Regions from separate parts of the Desulfoplanes sp. genome, predicted to be linked through region 1. Evidence: predicted binding sites of a transcription regulator. Region 1 holds the regulator's gene; each other region holds the start of a gene.
What was found. The regulator sigma-54, encoded in region 1, starts transcription at its own class of promoters, with help from an activator protein. The targets are predictions, from matches to a motif close to CTGGCACGGNNNNTGCTT.
Positions count from the first base shown of each region.

Region 2: the regulator sigma-54 is predicted to act here: its motif matches at 3,255-3,272, upstream of flgF (flagellar basal-body rod protein FlgF).
Region 3: the regulator sigma-54 is predicted to act here: its motif matches at 2,041-2,058, upstream of ACY692_RS11170 (NifB/NifX family molybdenum-iron cluster-binding protein).

Region 1 is NZ_JBUDSQ010000028.1:4,301-12,191, forward strand. Features, by position in the region: gene ACY692_RS07940 (KdsC family phosphatase) at 1-517, shown strand, start outside; gene kdsA (3-deoxy-8-phosphooctulonate synthase) at 1-6, shown strand, start outside; gene lptC (LPS export ABC transporter periplasmic protein LptC) at 517-1,068, shown strand; gene ACY692_RS07950 (LptA/OstA family protein) at 1,174-1,674, shown strand; gene lptB (LPS export ABC transporter ATP-binding protein) at 1,680-2,402, shown strand; gene rpoN (RNA polymerase factor sigma-54) at 2,551-3,996, shown strand; gene hpf (ribosome hibernation-promoting factor, HPF/YfiA family) at 4,111-4,653, shown strand; gene ACY692_RS07970 (PTS sugar transporter subunit IIA) at 4,657-5,106, shown strand; gene rapZ (RNase adapter RapZ) at 5,112-5,993, shown strand; gene ACY692_RS07980 (PTS sugar transporter subunit IIA) at 6,010-6,417, shown strand; gene ACY692_RS07985 (PTS sugar transporter subunit IIB) at 6,418-6,885, shown strand; gene ACY692_RS07990 (PTS sugar transporter subunit IIC) at 6,902-7,588, shown strand; gene ACY692_RS07995 (manganese-dependent inorganic pyrophosphatase) at 7,849-7,891, shown strand, end outside.
Region 2 is NZ_JBUDSQ010000002.1:53,904-61,794, forward strand. Features, by position in the region: gene ACY692_RS00960 (flagellar basal body L-ring protein FlgH) at 1-572, opposite strand, end outside; gene flgA (flagellar basal body P-ring formation chaperone FlgA) at 622-1,614, opposite strand; gene flgG (flagellar basal-body rod protein FlgG) at 1,628-2,413, opposite strand; gene flgF (flagellar basal-body rod protein FlgF) at 2,498-3,226, opposite strand; tRNA gene ACY692_RS00980 (tRNA-Gly) at 3,442-3,517, shown strand; gene ACY692_RS00985 (ribosome maturation factor RimP) at 3,598-4,065, shown strand; gene nusA (transcription termination factor NusA) at 4,162-5,490, shown strand; gene ACY692_RS00995 (YlxR family protein) at 5,643-5,852, shown strand; gene infB (translation initiation factor IF-2) at 5,854-7,891, shown strand, end outside.
Region 3 is NZ_JBUDSQ010000057.1:6,031-13,921, forward strand. Features, by position in the region: gene ACY692_RS11150 (nucleotide-binding protein) at 1-339, opposite strand, end outside; gene ACY692_RS11155 (hypothetical protein) at 348-551, opposite strand; gene ACY692_RS11160 (DUF5320 domain-containing protein) at 729-1,013, opposite strand; gene ACY692_RS11165 (NifB/NifX family molybdenum-iron cluster-binding protein) at 1,178-1,537, opposite strand; gene ACY692_RS11170 (NifB/NifX family molybdenum-iron cluster-binding protein) at 1,541-1,975, opposite strand; gene ACY692_RS11175 (DUF190 domain-containing protein) at 2,286-2,648, shown strand; gene purT (formate-dependent phosphoribosylglycinamide formyltransferase) at 2,659-3,840, shown strand; gene ACY692_RS11185 (hypothetical protein) at 3,852-3,992, shown strand; gene ACY692_RS11190 (dual CXXC motif small (seleno)protein) at 3,999-4,112, shown strand; gene ACY692_RS11195 (SlyX family protein) at 4,416-4,616, shown strand; gene ACY692_RS11200 (L-serine ammonia-lyase) at 4,660-6,027, shown strand; gene ACY692_RS11205 (MFS transporter) at 6,088-7,263, shown strand; gene zupT (zinc transporter ZupT) at 7,541-7,891, opposite strand, start outside.

The DNA.
Region 1 (7,891 bases):
TGCTAAAGCCCGTGCCGCAGAGACCAAGATGCTGGTTCTCGATGTCGATGGTGTGTTGACCGATGGGGGACTATACTATGACCAGGAGGGCAGGATCCTGAAGCGGTTCAATGTCCAGGACGGCCTGGGGATCAAACTTGCCCAGCGGGCAGGGATTGCCATTGCCGTGATCTCGGGACTCAATTCACGGGCGGTCGCGACCAGGGTCAAAGAACTTGGGATCGAATATTATTATCCGGGACATCACCATAAGATTCCAATTTTGCAGAAGATCAGCCAAAAATCAGGAATCGATGTCTCGCATATGGCCTATCTAGGAGATGACTGGGTAGATGTCGGCCCTATGGAGACGGTAGGATTGCCCATGGCCGTGGCCAACGCCCAGCCGGAGATTCTCTCCTTGGCGCTTTGGATTGCACAATCTTCCGGTGGGCATGGGGCGGTCCGCGAGGCCGTACGGTTCCTTTTACAGGCCCAAAACCAGTTGGACCAACTATGGCGGACATGGGCTGATTGATGACCAAGCGTTTACTATGTTTATCGATTTTTCTAGCTTTCTGCATCGTACTTCTTACCATCGTCTCTTGGCGGGTCGATAAGAATACGCAAGAGGAATCCCTGGTTCCAGACAGTGGGGTCGACTTGACCTTGCAGGGGGTCAATTTGCGGCAGGGAAAGGATGGCCGTCTTCTCTGGACCCTTAACGCCACGAGCGCGGATTATGCCAAGGGAGAGGGGATCGTTGTCGTTGAAAGCCCAAAAATATTATATTTTCAAGAAGATAAAAAGGAACCCTTGTATGTTGAAGGTGAACATGGCAGAATAAATCAAAAGGACGATCAGATCGTTCTCTGGTCCAATGTTCTTGCCAGATACCAGGGGAACCTCTTGGAGACGACACGGCTCGATTACAACGGTACCTCACGGATGATATTTTTCAAGCAAGCTGTCCGATTGACAGGAAAAAATATGATCATGACAGCAGAAGGGGCCCGACTCAACCTGGAAAATGAGCAGATCCATGCACAGGGAGCTGTGCGCGTGGTCCTACGGAAAGCGATGCGCTAGGGGGGGGCACAATTGGAATCTTGGTGTTTGCCAAAACGTAATCCTTTATTGGAACAAAAAGGGTATTCCGTGAAGAACGTTTATATATTTTTACTGGGGTGTCTGGTGTTTTTTTCTTGGACCGGTTTTTCACTTGCCGGGGCCCAGGGGAAAAAGGTACCCACGACCATTACCTCTGACGACATGACCTATGATCCCGATTCAAACCGGGTCTCCTTTTCCGGTGAGGTACATGTCGCCCGCAAGGATTTTCAGCTTTGGTCAGAAAAGTTGTTCATCCATTTTGTTGGACAGCAGAACCGCGGATCCTCCAGCGCGGTGGAAGGAACCGATCCCGGCCGGGATTTGTCTGATGTAAAAAAGATCATCGCCGTACACAACGTACGCTTGGAAAGTCAGGGAAAAAAGGGGTTTTGCGGAAAAGCGACCTATTTTCAGGACCAAGACATGTTGCAGATGGAGGACGAGCCAAGGTTGGAGGACGGCAAAAACCAGATTATGGGTGAGATAATCAAGCTGTACATCAAGGACAACCGCAGTGAAGTGATCGGTGGCAAAAAACGGGTCGAAGCCATATTCTATTCACGTCCAGATCAGGTGGAGTGAACCCTATGGCTATTCTCAGCGCCCACGAACTTTTCAAGAAGTTTGGCAAAAAAGAGGTTGTCAGGGGGATCGACATCAAGGTCGAGCAGGGTGAAGTGGTCGGTCTTCTTGGCCCGAACGGAGCCGGCAAGACGACAACTTTTTACATGCTCGTAGGGATCATCCGTCCTTCAGGGGGCACCGTCTTTTTGGACGACCGCAACATCACCTCCTGGCCGCTCCACCGAAGGGCCAAGCATGGTCTCAGTTATCTCCCCCAGGAAAGTTCCATCTTTAAAAAACTCAGCGTACGCCAAAATCTACAAATTATTTTGGAATATACCGGGTTGCCCAAAAAAGAGCAGACAGAAAGGGCGGACCGTCTATTGGACCAACTGGGTATAACCCGTTTGGCAGACCAGAAGGCCGCATTTTTGTCAGGAGGGGAGCGCAGAAGGCTTGAAATAGCCCGGGCCTTGATCCAGGATCCTAAATTCATGCTCCTGGACGAACCCTTTGCCGGCATTGATCCCCTGGCCGTTGAGGATATCCAGCAGATTGTACATTCTTTGCGCAAAATGGGGATCGGTGTGCTCATATCTGATCATAACGTCCGGGAAACACTAACTATTTGCGATAGGGCATCCCTCGTTTACCGGGGCCGGATTATTTTGGAAGGTACTCCGGATACGATAGTCGATGATCCCAAGGCCCGGCAAATTTATCTCGGTGAAGATTTCAGGCTTTAGATCGTTGCCAGAGGCTGACTTCTGTGGCACAAGGAATTTATGATCAAAGATTGGTATAATCAACTATAGTTCGTTGAAATAATTTGGAAATCCTTTTCGGAAACAGTATGTGCAAACACAGGCGGCTTTCCCAAAGAAGAGAATAACTATGGCACTGGAATTACGACAAAATCTCAAGCTCACGCAGCAGCTGGTCATGACCCCGCAGTTGCAGCAAGCGATCAAACTTTTGCAACTTTCCCGGGTTGAGCTTTTGGACGTGGTCCAGGAAGAATTGCTGGAAAACCCAATGCTTGATGAGCAGGTTCCAGACCAGAGCAAAGGAGAGGAAGAAAAACCCCCCGAAAAGGAAGACAATGGGCAGGAGGAAAAAAAAGAGTTTGCAACCGAAGAAAAGGATTTTTTGAAAAACGCCGAATGGGAAGACTATCTCGGGGATTTTTCAAGCACCACCAGACAGGTTCAGGGCCATGAAAGCGAATCACTAGAAGAGATCAGCTCATACGAAGGCCGTGTCTCCGCCAAGCCCTCCCTGGAGGGGCATCTACTTTGGCAGCTCCACCTGTCGGACGCGAACGCAGAGGAATGCCGCATCGGCGAATCGATCATCAATAACCTGACGTCCTCCGGTTATTTTGCGTCCAGTGTAGAAGATGTCGCTTCCGAACTCCAGGTCGCCGAAGAAGCGGTTGCCGGGGTTCTCCACACGATGCAGATGTTCGATCCGATCGGCATCGCTGCCCGCACGGCCAAAGAGTGTTTGCTCATCCAGCTTGATGCCGTGGGGGATGAGGATCCCATCCTTCGGACGTTGATTTCCGAACATCTCGAGGATATCGAACAGAGACGGTATAAGCCTCTTCTGCGAAAATTCAAACTGTCCAAGGATGATCTCAAGGAGTATCTGGACATCATCACCTCCCTCGATCCTTTGCCCGGTGCCAGTTATGGAACGTCTACCTCTGTCTATGTCAGTCCAGATGCATATGTGTATAAATACGATGATGACTTCATCATTGTCTTGAACGACGATGGATTGCCCAAGCTGCAACTCAATCCGTTCTACATGGAAACGATGCAGACCAAGACGAACAAGGAAGATTCCTCCTATTTGCATGAAAAGATGCGCGCGGCCCAGTGGTTGATGAAAAGCCTACAACAGCGACAACGTACGTTGTACAAGGTTGTCGAGAGTATTGTCCGCTTCCAGCACGATTTTTTTGAATATGGTGCCACTCGACTCAATCCACTCATCCTCAAGGATGTGGCTTCAGATATCGACATGCATGAATCTACAGTCAGCAGAATCACCACGAACAAATATCTGGCCACCCCCCATGGTATTTTCGAGCTGAAATATTTTTTCAATAGTGCCCTTGATCTTGATGATGGGACACAGGTTGGTTCAGAGAGTGTCAAGGTGGCTATCAAGAAGATCATTGAAGGGGAAGATCCAAAAAAGCCCTATAGTGATGAAAAAATATCCCATATGCTCAAAGATATCTTGGAAGTGAATATCGCCCGCAGGACCGTCGCCAAGTACCGTTCTGCCCTGAACATTGAATCATCTTCCAGACGAAAAAAATTTTTTTAACACCGTGTTTTACATTAGGGAGATAAAACCTGGGAGTCGATGGAACGTTTTAGATATTCGTTCCGGAATGTATGCGTTTAAGTCGTGTGCCCACCTTTATCCAGGAGGTATTCTATGAATATGAATTTCAACTTCAAGAATTTTGAGCCATCAAACCATCTCCGTGAGTACGCCAAGGGACGTTTTGGCAAGATTGCCAAATATGTACCGAACCCGGAAAATACGGATTTGCAGGTGAATCTTGAAGTGGAAAAATTCCGTCATCGGGCAGATGTTGTCCTCACCGGTGACAACCTCCGTTTGTCCGCTAATGAAGAGAGCGAGGACATGTATTCGACCGTGGACTTGCTGCTCGACAAGTTGGAGTCCCAGGTCCGTCGTCTCCGTGACAAGAATAAGAAGAACCGAAAAAAGGCAAGAGGGGGCCGTTTCGATGTCATAAGTTTTTCCGAGGAATCCGGATTCAAAGGCCAATCACCGACCATAGTACGTTCAGACCGTTTCTCCCCAAAACCCATGGGGGTCGATGAGGCGGCCATGCAGCTCGATAATCTTGAAGATAAATTTTTGGTTTTTCTCAACGCCGAAACCGAACGGGTCAATGTAATCTATCACCGTAAAAACGGAGATTTTGGTCTCATTGATCCTGGGATTTGATACATGAAACTTGCAGATTTTCTCGATGATGGATGTGTAATCAATGACTTACAGGCCAGGACCAAGAAGGAGGTCCTGGCCGAACTTATTACGCCACTCAAGGCAAAATGGCCCAATATTGATCAAGAAAAAATATTGGGAGTGCTCCTTGATAGGGAAGCGCTCGGGACCACCGGCATCGGCGATGGTATCGCCATCCCGCATGGCAAACTCGAATCCATACAGGAGGTGGGACTTGTCGTGGGCCGATCTCTCGACGGGCTCGACTTCAAGGCGCTTGATCATAAACCATGTCGGATTTTCTTTCTGGTGCTCGCCCCTGAAAATATAGCCGGAATGCACTTGCGGATATTGGCCCATATCTCCCGTCTCCTCCAGGATGTCTCTTTCCGCCAAGCATTTCTCGAAGCGCCGGACCGAACGACTCTGTGCAATCTTCTAAACGAGGCCTAGCAATCGTGACCCCAGCACATCCACCCGTCGTCATTTTGACCGGCCTTTCCGGAGCCGGTAAAAGCACGGCACTCAATGTTTTTGAGGATCTCGGTTTTTTTTGTGTGGACGGCTTGCCCGCACGCATTGTCTCTGCATTGGTCACCCTGTTCTCAGGGGAAAATCCATCCAAGTACCGGGGCATTGCCCTGGGCATGGATCTACGCCAACTCGATTTTTTGGACCAGTGGCAGGTCGCCCGCAAGGAGTTGGACAGGCTCGGCGTCACTCCCCGGGTCGTATTCATCGAGGCCGCTCCCGAGGTCTTGTTGCGCAGATATGCAACGACGAGACGCCCGCACCCGTTGGAATCCACGGTTGATGGACTCGAACAGGCATTGGACAAAGAACGGGAAATCCTTATGCCTATCCGCGACAAGGCCGATCTTGTCCTTGATACTTCCGAATATTCAATACATGATCTGCGGCGGATCATCCAGGAGCATTGGAATGTTTCATCTGAAAACCAGTCCGGATTCCGCGTCCATCTCGTATCCTTTGGATTCAAATATGGATCTCCAGGGGAGGCCGATATCGTTTTGGATCTGAGATTTTTGCCGAATCCCTATTTCGACGAGTCACTGCGCCCCCGTTCCGGCAAGGAAGAGGCCGTGGCGAACTATGTCTTTTCAGAAGACTATGCACGAAAATTTATTGATAAAGTGGAGCATTTTTTTTCTTTTTTGTTGCCGCTGTATGCCAAGGAAGGACGTTATCGACTGACCATTGCCTTGGGCTGCACCGGGGGAAGACACCGCTCTGTTGCCGTTTCTGAATCGCTGTTCAGATTTTTGCGGCAGAAAGGATTTCTCGTCTCCTTGGAACACCGTCATTTGGAATTAGAATAGATATGGGGCTGTTGGAATGATAGGTATTGTCTTGGTGACCCATGGTGGATTGGGTGAAATCTTGATCGAAACGGCGGGATCGATTGTTGGAGAGCCCCCGTATTGTTCTTCTGTGGCCATAGATGTATCCAGGGGAATGGATACCATCCTCGCAGAGACCAAGGAGGCGGTCACAGCGTGTGACCAAGGGGACGGCGTATTGATCCTTACGGACATGTTCGGCGGCACACCGACGAACATCAGCCTCTCCCTCCTCGGATCAGGACAACTCGAGGTCGTTACTGGAGTCAATTTGCCCATGTTACTCAAGGTGTTGGGGACCCGCGGGGGTGAATTGCAAAAACTGGCTTCGGAAGCCAAATCCGCAGGAAAACAAGGAATACTTGTTGCCGGGGAAGTCTTGCGCAGGAGGGTTGAAAAGTAGATGCTCTGGGTGCGTATCGACAATCGTCTCGTCCATGGTCAGGTTATAGAGACCTGGTTGCCATACACCAAGGCCCGAACCATCATTGTCATAAACGATGAGCTCGCTGAAGACCCATTACGGCAAGAGATCATGCTCCTTGCCATACCCCAAAATATCGACCTCGTTTTTTCCAGGGTCGCCAAGGCAGAAAAGGCCATTACCGCAGCCAGAGAAAAACGCCACGGAATGTCCATTCTTTTACTTTTTTCTTCGTGCAGCGACGCCCGGCTCGCATATACCCATGGGCTCGCCTTTTCCCGCCTCAACATTGGTAATCTCCACTATGGTCCAGGTAAAAAACAGGTCTGTGACCATGTAGCCCTTGGCTCTGAAGACATCACCTGTCTCCAATTTTTCAGCAAGCAGGGGATTGATCTCGATTTTAGGTGTGTACCGAACAAACCCGTTCAGGTGACTTCATGGTGAGTCTCTCTTTGCCCGTATTGGCCCAACTTGCGCTTGGAAGTTTTTTTTTGCCGTTTTTTCACTTTTCCGCTTTTGCATCAGCATCAATCTCCTCGCCCGCCCTCTAGCGGCCGGATTTATCTGGTCCCTTTTCTCTGGTTCGTGGTCGACCGGTCTCGGTGTGGCCTTTTTTTTCGAACTCTTCTGGCTTGATACCATTCCGGTTGGGACCTTCATTCCCCCTGTGGCCCTCTTTTCTACCATTGGTTCCCTCTCTCTCATCCATGTTCTTGGAATCCATCTGCCATGCGAAGCCTTCGTGGCCATGCTCGTAACCGTTCCCTTCGCCACCCTGATTGCCTGGATCGAAACAAAGCAACGGCTCTGGCACAACCGTGAATTCAACATGCTCGTCTTGGCAACGCGCAGGGGAAACGCCAAACTTTTTGCGCCACAAAAATTTATCGGCAAGGGGATCGTGGGGTCCTTTTTGCTCCAGGCGACAACCTGTTTCCTTATCCTCATTCCCCTCGAGATCCTGTTGGATAAGGGATTGGTCTACCAAGGCCTCTATGCATGGTGCTCCTGGCCGATGCTATGGCTCCTGGGAAGTCTTGGCGGGGTCTTGTCCATGCGTTTTCGGCACGGTCCCGTGGTCGTTGTGGCCTTGATACTCATGATAGGGGGGCTCGGATGGATTTTTGAAAAAATGCCAATCCTATGACCTTCATCCAGCGGTTCTGGATGGTTTTTCACTGGTAATTGTTTTTTTACTAGTTTTTTCAGTTTTTTGGAGGTCCGAATCTTTGGACGCCGATTTTTTACGGCTCGCCCCCGGCCCGTTGAAAAAAATAATAAATTTCCCCCTATGAATCCCTTGGCAGCCGCAATTAATTGTGATATTTGGCACAAGCGTTCTTCATGCATTGGATACAATTCCTACTGATGAAGTAATTTTTTTTCTTTCAATTGAGGAGGTTAATCATGGCAGTGTATGTATTTGGTCACAAGAATCCCGATTCCGATA
Region 2 (7,891 bases), on a different contig from region 1:
ACGATCTGTGTCTCGTCGTTGATCCTGACCTCACGCCCGCCCTCGACCTCGAGGACCCCGTTGGCCAGGACACGCACGACACGGACCGACACGGTCGTGGTCAGATAATTTTCTCGTTTGGTTTCGCCGTCACCGGAAAAATTGCTCGATGATCCAGCCTTGATCGCCGGTGTCGTTCCCACAGGGATCCCCTTGAGGTAGCCATCTCCCATAAAATTCTGGACACCGAGATCGAGAGAGGACTCCTTGTTCGCGTCCGTGGAGGCCTTGTTCTTGGATACGGTATTCTCGACGATATTGATGGTCACGATATCACCGACCCTGCGGGCACGGCTGTCGGCAAAAAGATAGTCCGCCTGACCGGGATCGAAGAGGGACCCCGGATTTTCCCCTTTGGGGAGGGATTCCTCGGCCGGAGTATACACGGGCTCCGGCAGGGCATGTTTTTGCGAGGGTGCGCACCCGATGGAACCCAGGAGCAAACCGAGTCCGCAAAGGAGGAACACGGTTGTAAGAGAGACCCCTTTACGTTCCAATCGGTGTGGTACATGCGACAGATAGACATCATTCATGGGACAATTCCTTTGGCAGCGGTTGGTGCGTACCCCTATATAGACGGCTTCAATTGACGACGACGGTGTTCTTGTCTTTGACACGGGCAAGAACCTGTTTGTTACTTTGCAAATTACGGACCGTGACTGTCCTGCCGACCCGTCCGTCCTCCATGACCTCGGCAGGGACCTCCAAACGGATGGTCTCGCCGTCATAGACAAGGGAGACCCTGGCCCCCTGGATGACATCCGGCAGCAATTCGATATTTTTTTCGTACACGACCTCCCCGGTCCCCATAGGCCGGACAACACGCCACGGGCCGCCACGGCCGTTCCATACCCCGCTCCTGAGATAAGCCAGATTCTTGCGCTCGAAACGCACCTCTCCCGGACCAATCCGCCGATCCCTGGCCAACGGCCGGTTGGCACAGGGAACAGTCACCCAGACATCCACGAACACACTGGCGGAAATACGCCTGGCAATAGTTCCATGCGCACCCACGACATTGATCCGGAAGGAAACACGGCCCGGGTCGACCCCGCGGGGACATTCCATGCCGAGCTCGCCTTCGGGGTCATCCATGAAAATGTGGTCCGGGATACGGTATTCGCGGACCACGGTTTCACCCTTCAATGGGGCCAGGGCATTCGTCAAAAATTTGTCGACCCGCTGTTTGATCTCCCTTCCGCCGGCCACTCGGCCACCACGCTGGACCTGGATCTGATAGGGTAATTCGCACGCCCCCGGGACCGGTGCCGCCTTTTCCAGGGCCTGCCGGATCATGGCTCCGGTGACAATGACACGGTGTCCCGGCCGGGACGGGGCCGGGGCAACGGACACAGAACCAAAATGATCCATATACACGGAAGATTCCGGCCCATTGGCAACGGCCAGGTCGCCCAGGGTGATGTTCTCCCCCGGGACACAGACGAACTCGTGGAACACGATCCGATCCACGTCCTGTCCAACCGCGGCGTTCGTGCCGGCAGGAATGACGGCTCCCCACGTAAGGAGCCCGATCATGCACAGAAAAAGACAACGCAGGCACATTTTCCTATCCATCGCTCCACCTTTATTATCGCTTCATCTGATTGGCCGTCTGCAACATCTTGTCCGATGTGGAGATGGCCTTGGAATTGGTCTCATAGGCCCGCTGGGCAACGATCATGTTGACCATCTCTTCCACGAGGTCGACATTGGAAGATTCAACGAACCCCTGGGCCAGTGTACCGACATTGTTCTCCCCCGGTGTCCCCTCGACCGGGTCACCGGACCCCTCGGTAGCCACATAGAGGTTGCGCCCTTTGGCGCTCAACCCCGCGGGATTGATGAAGGTATACAACGGGATGTCCCCTTCCTGCAGCGACTCGCCGTTCTTGTCCAAGGCGGAAATATGCCCATCCTCGGTAATGACGACATTCTGTGTCTCCACGGGAACGGTGAAGTTGGGCTGGAGCCTATACCCGCCGGAGGTGACCAGTTCCCCGTCCGTGTTCAGTTTGAACGAACCCACCCGGGTGTAGGCGTCATCGCCGTTGGCATCCTCGACCTTGAAAAAGCCGTCCCCTTCGATGGCCACATCGAGCTGATTTCCGGTATTGCTCAGGTCTCCCTCGGTGAATATCTTGTGTACATCCACCGCCCTGACCCCCATGCCTATCTGGATGCCCGTGGGAAGACGATCGCCCGAGACATTCTGGGCCCCGGAGATCTTCAGATTCTGGTACATGAGATCCTCGAACTCCGCCCTGCTCTTCTTGAACCCGGTGGTGCTCACGTTGGACAGATTGTTCGAAATCACGTCGATATTCCTCTGCATGGCTACCATTCCCGAAGCCGCAGTCCACAATGATCGCATCATAGCGCATTTCTCCTCGTATTATACATTATCGTCATACTCCTGCCCACCCACAGATTCTCGCAGGACGCAGGTTCGGGGTCGCCATCACACCTTGCCCACGGTATCGATGACCTTTTTGTCCATCCCCGAAGAGGTGGTCATGATCTTTTGTTCCGCCCCGAAATTACGAGAGACCCCTATCATTCGGACCATCTCCTGGACGACATTGACATTCGAGGCCTCCAAAAACCCCTGGCAGACCTGAGCATCTGTCGCCTCCAGTTCCTTGAGGGGCGCACCGTCCGGCCTCCGGAAGAGATGCTGACCGATCCGTTCGAGTCCCTGTAGATCATCAAAGGTCACCACATCGATCCGGCCCATCGGCGCTCCGTCTACCAGGATCTGACCGGCACCATTGACCACGAGGTCGGCTCCCCGGGGGACCCGTAATTCTCCGTTCTGCCCCTGCAGGGGGTTGCCATGGGGATCAACGATGGTCCCGTCGGGATCAAGCCTGAAAATACCGTTGCGTGTATACTGTATCCCCTCGGGCGTACGGACCTTGAAAAAGCCTTCGCCATCCAGGCCGAAATCGAGAGGATTGTCCGTTTTCCGCAGCCCCCCCTGACTCATATCGATGTCCACGGCCCCGATCCGCGTCTTAGACACCTCGACGTCTCCGCCCATGGCTTGCTGTTCGAACACATTGCAAAAAGACAATGCATCCTTCTTGTATCCGGTCGTATTAACATTCGCCAAATTATTGGCGATCAGATCGAGGCTCTTTGCCTGGGTCGTGCCCCCGAAAACCGCGCTATACACTGCTGACTGCATCTTCTATATCCTCCGTTGTCCTTCCTTCAAGCAATATACCTGCCAACCGGAAAAGTCCCCATCTCTCCGTCCACCTATCCGCGGGCAGCGGGCCGTGGGGGCATTTTTTTCCGACCTCCCCCTCCAGGCGACAACCCACGGGCCAAAAATAGGACCCCGAACGGAAAAGAGGTTGACAAAGAAACAAAAATCGACAAAAGGAAATTGTTTTTCGGGCGGATGTAGCTCAGCTGGTAGAGTACAAGCTTCCCAAGCTTGGTGTCGCGGGTTCGAACCCCGTCATCCGCTCCACTCCTAATCGCTGTAACATAACCGATGTGGTAGGGTTATCGGGGGTGGACCAATGCGGTCCACTTTTTTTTTGTAAGCAAATGCAAATAGATATATTAAAAAAACAGCTAGCAGACCTGCTGCTCCCCCTGTGCCGAGAACAGGGGGTGGACCTCTGGGGGATAGAACCCGCCCTGGCCTCGCCCAAACACAAGGTTGTGCGTATTTTCATCGATGCCCCGGAGGGTGTGGATGTCGACCAATGCGCAACCTTCAGCAGGCACGCAGAAGTCCTTTTGGATGTCGAGGATATCATTCCGGGCCGGTACACCCTCGAGGTCTCGTCTCCCGGTCTCGACCGGACCTTTTTCTCTCCGGACCAACTTGGACCGTATCTCGGGAACCAGGTCGCCTTTACCCTCCATTCCCCGCGCAACGGCCGCAAAAAATTCAACGGGAAACTGGCTTCCTGTGAGGAAGGTTCGTTCACCCTCGTGCTTGAAGACGGGAGTGAACACGTGTTCCGCTGGGACGAAATCCGCAAGGCCGGACTCGTATTCAGGGGATAGTGATCGAACGTACGGACAGGGGAGCCGAAAACGTTACTCTTTTAACCAAACGTCATCCGAATCATGCGTGATTCTAGGTAGAAGCGGAGAATTTTTATGGGCATGGACTTGAAAAAAGCAATCGATCAGATCAGCAAGGATAAAGGTATTGATCGCGATCTCCTCATCGATACGCTGGAAGAGGCCATCAGGGCTTCGGTCGTCAAGAAATACGGTGACGACCTGGATATCGAGGTCAGTTTCAACGAGGAGGTCGGTGACATCGAGGTCTACCAGTTCAAGGTCGTGGCCGACGAGATCACGGACCCAGCCCGGGAAATCACGCTCGAGGACGCCAAGCTCCACGACCCCAACGTCCAGCTGGACGACGAGATCGGATTCCGCATGGAGATAGAGGACCTGGGAAGAATAGCCGCCCAATCGGCCAAGCAGGTCATTATCCAGCGCATGCGCGATGCGGAACACGAAATCATCTATGAGGAGTACAAGGACCGGATCGGGGACATTGTCGACGGGATCATCCAGCGCAGGGACCGCAATGGGTGGGTTATCAATCTCGGACGTACCGAGGCCATCCTGCCCAAAAACGAACAGATCCCCAGGGAACGTTTCCGCCAGGGCGACCGGGTCCAGACATATATCGTGGACGTCAAACAAGAAGGACGCGGCCCGCAGGTTGTGGTTTCCAGGTCCCATCACGAGTACATGAAGGCCCTGTTCAAAAGGGAGGTCCCGGAAATCGACGACGGCATCGTGACCATCATGGGCGTCTCCCGGGATCCCGGCCTCAGGGCCAAGGTCGCGGTCATCTCCCATGAAACCGACGTTGACCCGGTAGGGGCGTGTGTCGGGGTCAAGGGGTCGCGTATCCAGAATATCGTCCAGGAATTCCGGGGAGAGCGTATCGATATTGTCCTGTGGAATCCCGATATCACCACGTATGCCGTCAACGCACTTTCGCCGGCGATCATTTCGAGGATTACCGTGGACGATGACGAAAAAACCCTGGAGGTGGTCGTTCCCGATGATCAGCTCACACCGGCCATTGGCCGCAAGGGCCAAAACGTGAAGCTGGCGTCTAAGCTTTTGGGCTGGCGGGTCGATATCTTTACCGAAAGCCGGTATGGAGAAATGAACCAAAGCCGACAGGGACTGGAGCAACTGGCCAACGCCGCGGATATCCATGTCGAAAACATTCTGGAGGCGGGCTTTGAGGACGTGGACAGCGTGGCCCAAAGCCCGGAAGAAGAACTCCTCGATATCGAGGGGATCGGCGAGGAAAACGTTGCCGATCTTAAATCGGCTGCCAATCTATTGAAGGAATCTCCAGACGACCTTCCGGCGGAGGACGGCCTGGAAGAGAAACAGGAAGACGGCCTGGAAGAGGGACAGGAAGACGACCTGGAAAAGGGGCCGGAAGACTGAACCGAAACATTCTTCCATCATAGCCATTCACGACATAACCTAATCGCGTAACTATCAGAAAAAAACAATTTTCACCTGCTATGCATCCACAAGTACACTCTTTTCAGATCGAGCCGCAAAACCATGCCCCACACAAGCATGTGCCGATCCGGATGTGCGTGATATGCCGCAAACGGTTACCCAAAGCGGAAATGACACGGTATACGTGTCCCCAAGAAAACGGAACATCTCTGCAGGTCGACCCGGCCGGAAAACGCCAGGGACGGGGATTCTACCTGTGCACAAGCAGTGTTTGCATGAAGAAGTTCAATAAATTCAGGGGCTGGCAGAAGAAATGTAGGGGGGAACACTATGACAACTAAAATGCGAGTACGAGATCTTTCAGGTGAACTCGGCATTTCAAATAAGGAGCTGATACACCTGCTCCGCAAGCTCGATGTCAATGTCAAGAGTCACATGAGCGGATTGACCGAGGACGAGGCAAAGCTGGCCCGAAATATGTTTACCAAGGAAAGCCAGGAGCCTTCGGTTGAAAAAAAACGTGTTCGGTCGGGGGTCATTGTCCGGCGACGAAAAAAACCGGCCCGCAAACCACAGGAAAAAGCCATAGACGAGACGACCACTGAAACCACGGAACCCTCCGGGGAGACCCCCGCGGAGCCCTCTTCCACCCAGGCCCCTTCCATTCCCGAACAAGAATCCAGTACACCCCGGGTTGGGGCTCAGCCGGAACCATCCGAAGCCTCCCCCCATCCTCCAGTGACGGAGGAGGCCGGTAGTCTGCCCAAGGAAGTGATCCCGGAAGAGATCCCGGAAGAACACCCCGCACCGGCCGAGGACGAAGAGCCAAAGCCCGCAGAGAAAAAACGGGGGAAGCGGAAAAAAACGAAGAAGAAAAAAGCCCCCCAACCCACACCCCAAGTAAAAATCATTTCCCGGCCCGACCCCTCAGAGGAACCGACCGTCCCCGCTGCCACGACCACACCGGGCGAGAAGAAAAAATCCAAACCGTCCAAAAAGAAGCACCGCCGTACGGTCGAAGCGGACGAACTCTATCGCAAGGTCCGTCAGGCCGAAACCGCCAAGCCCGAGCTCGTTGGGGGCCGCAAGTCCCGGGGCAAGCGAGGACGCCGCAGGGGACACGACCATGCCCCGACAAAGTCCATGGTCACAACCCAACCGATCAAAGCGACCAAACGAAAAATCCGTATCGACGAGGCCATCCGCATTGCGGACCTGGCGCAACAGATGGGCATCAAGGCCCAGGACCTGATCAAGAATCTTATCGGCATGGGTGTCATGGCCACCATCAACCAATCCATTGATGCGGACACGGCTGCGATCATTGCCGCAGATTTTGGCTATGGTGTCGAAAAGATTGGGTTTTCTGAAAAGGAATTTCTCGCTCCAGTCCACGAGGACAAGGATGAGGACCTGCTGCCCAGGCCTCCGGTGGTGACCATCATGGGCCATGTCGACCACGGCAAGACATCTCTTCTCGATGTCATCCGCAAGTCCCAGATCACATCAGGCGAGGCAGGGGGCATCACCCAGCATATCGGTGCATACCATGTGTCCACGCCCAGGGGAGAAATAGTCTTTCTGGACACCCCTGGACATGAGGCGTTCACGGCCATGCGTGCCCGGGGTGCTCAGGTGACCGACCTGGTCATCCTCGTTGTCGCGGCGGATGACGGCGTCATGGACCAGACCAGAGAGGCCATCAACCATTCCAAGGCCGCGGGCGTGCCCATAGTGGTTGCGGTGAACAAGATCGACAAGGAAGGCGCCGACCCGGACAGGGTCAAACGGGAACTGGCCGAGCACGGACTCGTTCCCGAAGATTGGGGTGGGGACACCATCTACGCCAATGTTTCGGCCAAGAAAAGAATGGGCATTGACGGGCTCCTTGAGCTGGTCCTTCTCCAAGCCGAGGTCCTCGAACTCAAGGCCAACCCGAACCGACGGGGCGTAGGGCATATCGTCGAGGCCCGATTGGACAAGGGCCGCGGTGCCGTAGCCACGGTCCTCATGCAGGCCGGGACCATCCACAAGGGTGACGCCTTCACCTGCGGGCTGCACTCCGGAAAGATACGGGCCATCCTCAACGACCAGGGCAAAATGCTCAAAGAGGCCGGGCCGACCATGCCCGTCGAGGTCCAGGGTTTCGATGGGGTTCCCGACGCCGGGGATGAATTCGTGGTCGTGGCCGATGAAAAAGTGGCCCGCAAAATTTCTGATTCCAGAAAGGGAAAACGGCGGGAGAAAGAGCTGGCCAAAGAGACCAAGTTCACGCTGGACAAATTCCTGGCCGCCAAGGCCGGAGAAAAGGTCAAAGTGCTCAACCTGGTGGTCAAGTCCGACGTCCAGGGGTCACAGGAAGCGATCATCGACGCCCTGA
Region 3 (7,891 bases), on a different contig from region 1:
GGCCGGGCAGACCAGGTTGCACAGTCCGCAGCTGTGACAGAGTTCCGGAAAGACCATGATCGAATTGACCATCCAGATCATGGCCTTGAATTTACAGGCCGTGGCGCATTTTTGGCAGGATTCTCCGATACATTTTTCATCGTCGATTTTGGGAACGGGAACGTATTCGGTTTTTTCGTCCTGCCACTTGGTGGCAAGGAAAAAATGGGAATTGGGTTCCTCGACATCGCAATCGACCAGGGTCACCTTTTGACCCATATCTCGTAACAAAGCGGCAAGATTGACGGAAATGGTTGTCTTACCCGTTCCGCCCTTGCCGCTGGCAATGGCGATTTTCATGCTGACTCCTAGAATTTTCGGGTCATGGGGGCCCCGCAATGGGGGCATGTGATGGCTTCACAGGGCTTTCCCTTCTGGTGGGGAGACGATGTTTGGCATTGTCTGCAAAAGCACAGGGAGCCGGGTTCGTAGGTCTTGGGATTGAACTCGGGGGGCCTTTTGATGGCTCTTGGTTCTTCGTTGGAAGGATACTGGGTGGCTGACTCGTTCATGATGGGGGTTCCTCAAGGGGAGGATCAGAAAGATGATAATGGTTGGTGGAGAAGAGAGCTGTCCTGTATGTGGCAGCCGGAACACAAAAAAACAGGCCGTGCGGCCTGCACACGGCCTGTTCCATGCTTTTGCCGGCGCAATATCTATGACAGATGGCAAATAAGACCTGTGGGGAATCAGTCAAGATTTTCCCGCTGTTTCTTGAGTTGTTCGAGTTCCTGGGACAACGCCGCGATCCGGTCATCAATGGCGGCCCCGTTCGTTGTTGCGTCCATGGGCTGCATGGGAGCGCCATAGCCACCCCAGGCAAACCGTCCCTGTCCCATGCCCCAGCCGCGTCCGAAGCCTCCGCCCCGGCCAAAGCGTGGGCGCATGCCGTACCCCGCACCCGGACAGCGGCCAAAACCGCCGCCGGTCATGGAGCCCTGTCCTCGTGGTCCTGTTCCGTCAAATCCTGGCATGATCCATTCCTCCTTGTTGCGTTGTGGTCGTTCCCCTGGTGGCCTCACAAGTGGAGCATCGAGTGCGATGACACCGTAAGGGGACCAGGAAAAAGATCGTTGCCAAAAAAAATCTAAGGGTGGAACCCTTTATATGCATCGTCGGCAGATTCCGGTGAGCGGGGCTACCAATGTCCCGGTTTATTGGCGTCTGCCGTTGGGGCGAGTTTTCCGGACGTGTATGCCTCGACAGCCTCGGAAACGGTCCCGTCGGTGAAAAGATACATGGTGATATTTCCCTGCTTGAGGGCGGAAAAGGCCTTGGGGCCGATGTTGCCGGTGATGACGGCCTGGGCCCCGGTCTTGGCCACGTTCTGGGCCGTCTGGATCCCCGCGCCCTGGGGAATGTTCAGATTTTGGTCGTTGGAAACGTATTCCGATGTTTCTGTCTCCAGATCATAGACCAGAAATCCCTTGGCGCGGCCAAATCTGGGATCAATCCTGCTGTCCAGGGTATCTCCCTGGGAACTGATAGCGATTTTCATTCTTCATCCTTGTTTGAGATTGGAGTGTTTGTTCGTCCGTGGAAGATTGTGCTGCCGCGCGTGGCCGAACCTGCGGCCACGGCCCTGTCCCCGGCCTCCACGGCATTGTCCCTTGCATCCGGGCATGGCCAGTTCTTCGAGGTCATTGTTCTGCCAGGCGGTGAGGACCGTATCGATTTGTCCGCAGATCCAGGGAATGACCTCGACATCGGTACTGGTGATCAGGCGCAGGGTGCAGCCGGAAATACCCCCGCAAATGAGGGTATTCACCCCGCAGGACACGATAGAAGAGACCTTGGAAGGGAGGTCGCCAAACGGGAGGGAAATGTGTCCTGCGGGGCAAATATGTTCATCTTCAACATCATAGAGACGGAATTCAGAGGCGTTGTCGAAAACGACTGCCAAGCGGGTTCCATAACAGGCCAAACAAAGACGCATGGGAGGATCCGGATTTGATGGTTGAAGAGATGTGGCACTAAACGTCGTACATTTATCCCTGACTTTAGCATCAAAGGTGCCAGGTTTGTATATTCAAATATTTTAGATATTTACTTTTTAGAGAAATTTTGTCGGGCGAAAAACAATCCCTCTCGAGAAGGGATATGGCTTAAAATTAGCCCGTTTGTGCGGCAACAATCGGGGTAGCTAACCCCCGGGAAATAGGATAGACAACCCAGCGTCTGTAGAACCGAACAATGTTGTATCCTGAGTGCGACCATAGGGACCGTCTGGTCGAGGAGGAATATCCATGCCCTTGCGACACCCTGCCGAGAGGATCAAAATTTATGTCGGAGAAAACGACATGCACCGGGGGACACCGGTGTACGAACGGCTTTTGAAGATTGCCCGGGACATGGATATGCCCGGCGCAACGGTAACACGGGCCGTTGCCGGATTCGGTGTCCGCGGTGTCCGGACGAACAGGATTCTGCGGATCTCGGAGAACATGCCCCTGGTCGTGGAGATGGTCGCCAACAGCGAATATATCGGTCCGTTTTTGGAGGCTATCGAGTCCGTGATCGCCGAGGGATTGATAACCCGTGAACCCGTGGAGGTGGTTGTCTACCGCCACAGGTCCCTGAATGATCAACCAGCAACCACAATAATATAACGAGTGGATCATGATTACTATTGGAACCCCGTTGTCGTCCACGGCCACTAAGGTCCTTCTGCTTGGTTCCGGAGAGTTGGGCAAGGAAGTGGTCATCGAACTACAGCGGCTCGGCGTCGAGGTCATTGCCGCCGACCGTTACGAAAATGGCCCGGCCATGCAGGTGGCCCATCGTTCGTATACCCTGTCCATGCTCGATGGAAAACGACTGAGGGAAATTGTCGAGCGGGAAAGGCCTGACTACATTGTGCCCGAGATAGAGGCCATTGCTACGGACACCCTGCAGGAACTCGAAGACGAGGGGTTCACGGTCATCCCCACTGCACGGGCCACACGTTTGACCATGAACCGTGAAGGGATCAGGCGGTTGGCTGCCGAGGAGTTGGGTATCAAGACCTCCCCGTACCGGTTCGCGGCCACCCGTGATGGGTTTCTTCTGGCGGTCGAAGACGTCGGCATTCCCTGCGTTGTCAAGCCGATCATGAGTTCCTCCGGACACGGCCAATCGGCCATACGGAGCGGGAACCAAATAGACGCTGCCTGGGAACTGTCCCAGAGCGAGGGGCGGACCGGGGCGGGGAAGGTCATTGTCGAAGGGTTCGTTGATTTTGATTACGAAATCACCCTGCTCACTGTCCGCCATGCCGGAGGGACCTCCTTTTGTCGGCCCATTGGCCATAGACAGGAAAATGGGGACTACCAAGAGTCCTGGCAGCCCCAACCCATGTCACGCCGGGCGCAAAAAGAGGCCGAACGGATCGCCGAGGCCGTGACCACCGCTCTGGGGGGCTACGGTATTTTCGGGGTGGAACTGTTCATACAGGGGGACGAGGTCTTTTTCAGCGAGGTCTCGCCCCGGCCCCACGACACCGGTATGGTGACCATGATTTCTCAGGATCTCTCGGAGTTCGCCCTGCATGCACGGGCCATACTCGGTCTGCCCGTTCCCACGATCGCCTTCCATGGACCGTCGGCCTCGAACGTCATCCTCGTCCATGGAACCTCGGACGCCACCACCTATGGGGACCTGGACAAGGCCTTGGAGGAAGCAGATACCCAAATCCGTCTTTTTGGGAAACCGGAGGTCAAGGGACACCGGCGAATGGGTGTGGCCCTTGCCCGTGACGCATCCGTAGAGGATGCCCGGGCAAAGGCCCAGCGTGTTTCCAAGGCCGTAACCACTCTATTGTAGGAACAACGAATATGACCAATGAATATATGGGGCCGTGCTCCGCATTTTCCCGGGACGCCTGGAAGAGTTCCGCAAAGGGTATTCGAACCGGGGTTCATCCCCGTTTATTCTGTCTGCGCTGCTATGGGCCGCTCAAGACCGTCAGGGAATGACGGCGTGTGTTTTTGCATTGCACGGCGTGCGGTGCCCAGTACCAATTGGACCAGTTTGGACGGATGATCGGGGACGATATGGAAGATTATCTCGGTGATGTGCCGTGTGACAGGTTGTAACCGATGCGACTCCGGACCGTTGTCGGGTAGCCGTCTACATTGCATGGGCAAAGAGGGAATCCCCTTTTTGTCCATTGTTATTTGCTCCATGGACACGTAATGATCACCGTGGGTATGAACAATTCCGTCCGTTTCCGAAAACCGTCAATAACCTCCGGTTAAAATTACCACAACAACGATCCGCATAAGATATGTAGCGGGCAATCCGGAGTGCCCGTTTTGTCGAGCCCGGAGGCCTGAGACAACAAACAACGCGGCATCTACCGGGATATGCTGAAAAACCGTTCACGCGAGGAGGAGGTTTTGGACGAACAGCTCGAACAGCTCCAGACCCAGCTGGCCTATCAGGACAGGACCATAGAGAAACTCAACCAGGCCCTGATTGCCCAGCAGTGCCAGATTGACGAGATGGAACGCCAGATACGTTTTTTGGCCGAAAAATTGCGGGATGTGCGTGTCGTGGAACAGAGCAATGGGCCCGAACCACCGCCCCCCCATTATTGAACAGGGGGATCTTGTCACCCATAACCTTCCCAACGGTGTGTCCATGGAACCCATCACAACATCCATTTTTGAACTTTTCAAAATCGGTCCTGGTCCCTCGAGTTCGCATACCATCGGGCCCATGAAGGCCGGGTTCGATTTTATCTCCACTGTCCGCAAGCTGTCTGCAGATATCCTTTCCGGGGCGGGATCCATCGAAGTGCGCCTTTACGGGAGTCTGAGTGCCACGGGGCGGGGGCACGGCACCGATCGGGCGGTACTGGCCGGCCTTCTGGGACAGAATCCCAAGACCTGTTCCTCGGAATTCATGGACGGGTTGAGCAGGGAAGCCACCGATGGATACCGGGTCGTTCTCGGGGAGAACACTCTCGTCCTCACCTGGAAGGATATCGTCTTTGATGCCTTTGAAAGGGATTTCGCCTTTAGTAATACCTTGATTATCCGCTTGCTTGGCAAGGACGGATCCGTCTTGTTTGCAAGGGAATATTATTCCATCGGGGGCGGATTTATCCAATGGCAGGGACAGATCGAGGAAGAGCGGGGCGGGCCGGTGTATCCCTATTCGACCATGGAGGAGCTCAAGAAGATCCTCCGCTCGGAACATCTCCGCCTCCATGAGGTCATCCTGGCCAATGAAAAGGCCATTACCGGCGCCTCTGGAGAGGAGATCATGGCCGGGCTCGACCACATCGTCACGACCATGGAAGAGGCCGTGGATACGGGGATCGGCTCGGAGGGGATCCTTCCCGGTCCCATTGGATTGCACCGCAAGGCCCCGGTTCTGTACAAACGGGCCTGTAAGATGACCCACTCGACGGATCATCTCATGGTTGTTTTGAGCGCCTATGCCTTTGGGGCTTCCGAGGAGAACGCGGCCGGTCACAGGATCGTCACCGCACCCACGGCCGGTTCCTGCGGGGTCGTGCCCGCGGCCATCTATATTCTCAAGAACCACAGAAATATTTCCACCCATGCCCTGCACGAGGGACTCATGGCCGCGGCCGCGGTTGGATTCCTGGCCAAGAACAACGCCTCCATCGCCGGAGCGGACGTCGGCTGCCAGGGAGAGATCGGAGTGGCCTCGGCCATGGCCGCTTCCTGCCTGGCCTATGCCCAGGGATACCGTTTTCAGGTGACGGAAAACGCCGCAGAAATCGCTTTGGAACACCATCTCGGGCTGACCTGCGATCCTGTGCTCGGCTATGTGCAGATCCCGTGTATCGAGCGCAATGCCATGGGGGCGCTCAAGGCCTATACCGCCTTTCTGATCGCCTCGGCCGAGATCCCGGGCAACCACAAGGTTGATTTGGATCAGGTCATTCGGGCCATGGCCGAAACAGGTCGGGACATGTCCAAAAAATACAAGGAAACATCCATGGGCGGCTTGGCTTTGAGCGTGGTGGAGTGTTAGGAGCGTTAATCGGAGACGGGAGCCCCCATCCCATAACCATCACAACCAACGGGCACTATCTTGAACGCACCACATTGTAGGGGAAAGGGGCGCATCCTCTTTCCCCTGTTCGCCTTGACCGGTATCTTCTGGATCAATTTTTTTTCCAGGATCATTCTCAGTCCGCTGATCGTCCCGGTCCAGCGGACTTTTTCCCTGTCCATCTCCCAGGCGGGGTGGTTGTTTCTGGCCACATCTGCAGGGTATAGCGTGGCCCTTTTCTGTTCGGGGTTCGTCTCTTCACGGTTGACCCACCACAAGACGGTGGTGCTCTCGCTGCTCATTCTTGGGACGGCCCTGGGCATGACCGGGCTGTCTACCTGTTTTGCCTGGATGCTGGCGGGACTTTTTCTCATCGGGATAGGCGGGGGGCTCTATCTGGGTTCGGGCGCGGCCAGTATCACCGAAGTGGTTCCGGTAAAACATTGGGCAAAGGCCTTTGCCCTGCACGAAACCGCTCCGAGCGTGGCCTTTCTTGCTGCCCCCCTCGTGGCCGAGACGGTGTTTCTTTTCGGAACCTGGAGGACGGTTTTTTTCCTTCTTGCCGGGGTATGTTTTCTGGTGGGGTGTGTATACCGTATCTTTGGGCGGGCAGGAAAATTTTCCGGGCAATCCCCAAGCCTTGGGAACATCATGAGCATCGTCAAAAAGCCCGCCTTCTGGATTTTGACCGTGGGATTCGGGTTGTCCATCTCCATGGAGATCGGGGTGTACAATCTGCTCCCACTCTATCTGGTGAATGATTTTTCCTTTGCCCGGGAGGACGCAAATATTCTTCTTTCCATGAGCCGGGTGCTCGGCCTGGTCATGCTTGTCGGTGCCGGATGGCTCACGGACCGTCTGGGGGTTAGAACCGGATTGATCATCTTTGTCGGCTGCGCGGGGCTCTCGACCATCGCCCTTGGCTGGGGACCGGTCTGGTGGGTCACGACCATGCTCTTTATCCAGCCGGTATTCGTGGTCTGTTTTTTCCCGGCCGGTTTCGCGGCCCTATCGACCATCGCCCCCCACAAGATGAACGATCTGGCTGTTTCCCTGTGTGTGACCATTGGGGGGATCGCCGGCAGTGGGATAATGCCCCTCTGGTTGGCCCACGTGGCCGATCATGTCGGATTTTCCTATGCCTTTACCCTGTTGGGGGGGACCATGGTCCTGTGTCTGCCTTTTTTCTATCGGCTCCGGATCGACAAAAAATGAGCACTGCCAACCAACCGGAGAGATGTGCCTGCAAAAAAGAGATTTTTGCAGGCAGGGGTAAGGTTGAAGTTGAAAGTTTTGGGTAAAATCAGGTTGTTATAAAAGATGCTTTTGAGCTTGAACCCCGGTCTTCGACTTTTTGCAGGAGCCTCCGGAGAGACGGAACTATCCCCAATGATCGATGGGCCGGAGTGCTGTGCGGTAAAATCTGCTTGGCTGAGCTGTCGATCGTTCTACCGGCCTCTCCTCCACAAACCTTCCCTATGCCCCAGAGGGATCAGCGCATGAGCAGCAGACTCAGGGCCATGACCGCCATGCCCGCAATCAACCCGAGCAGACTGTCGTGGCCCTTTCCGTAGGCCCGGCTGGTGGGCAACAGTTCGTCCAGGCTTATATAGACCATGATTCCGGCCACCCCAGCGAACAGGCATCCCATAACCTGGGGCGGTATGACACTCCCTTCCACAAAAAGCCTCAATCCCAGATATGCGATGCCCGCCCCAATGGGCTCCGCCAGACCGCTGAGCATGGAATAGGCAAAGGCCTTTTTTCTGTTTCCGGTGGCGTAAAAAATGGGGACGGAGACACTGATCCCTTCGGGGATATTGTGCAGGGCAATGGCGAGGGC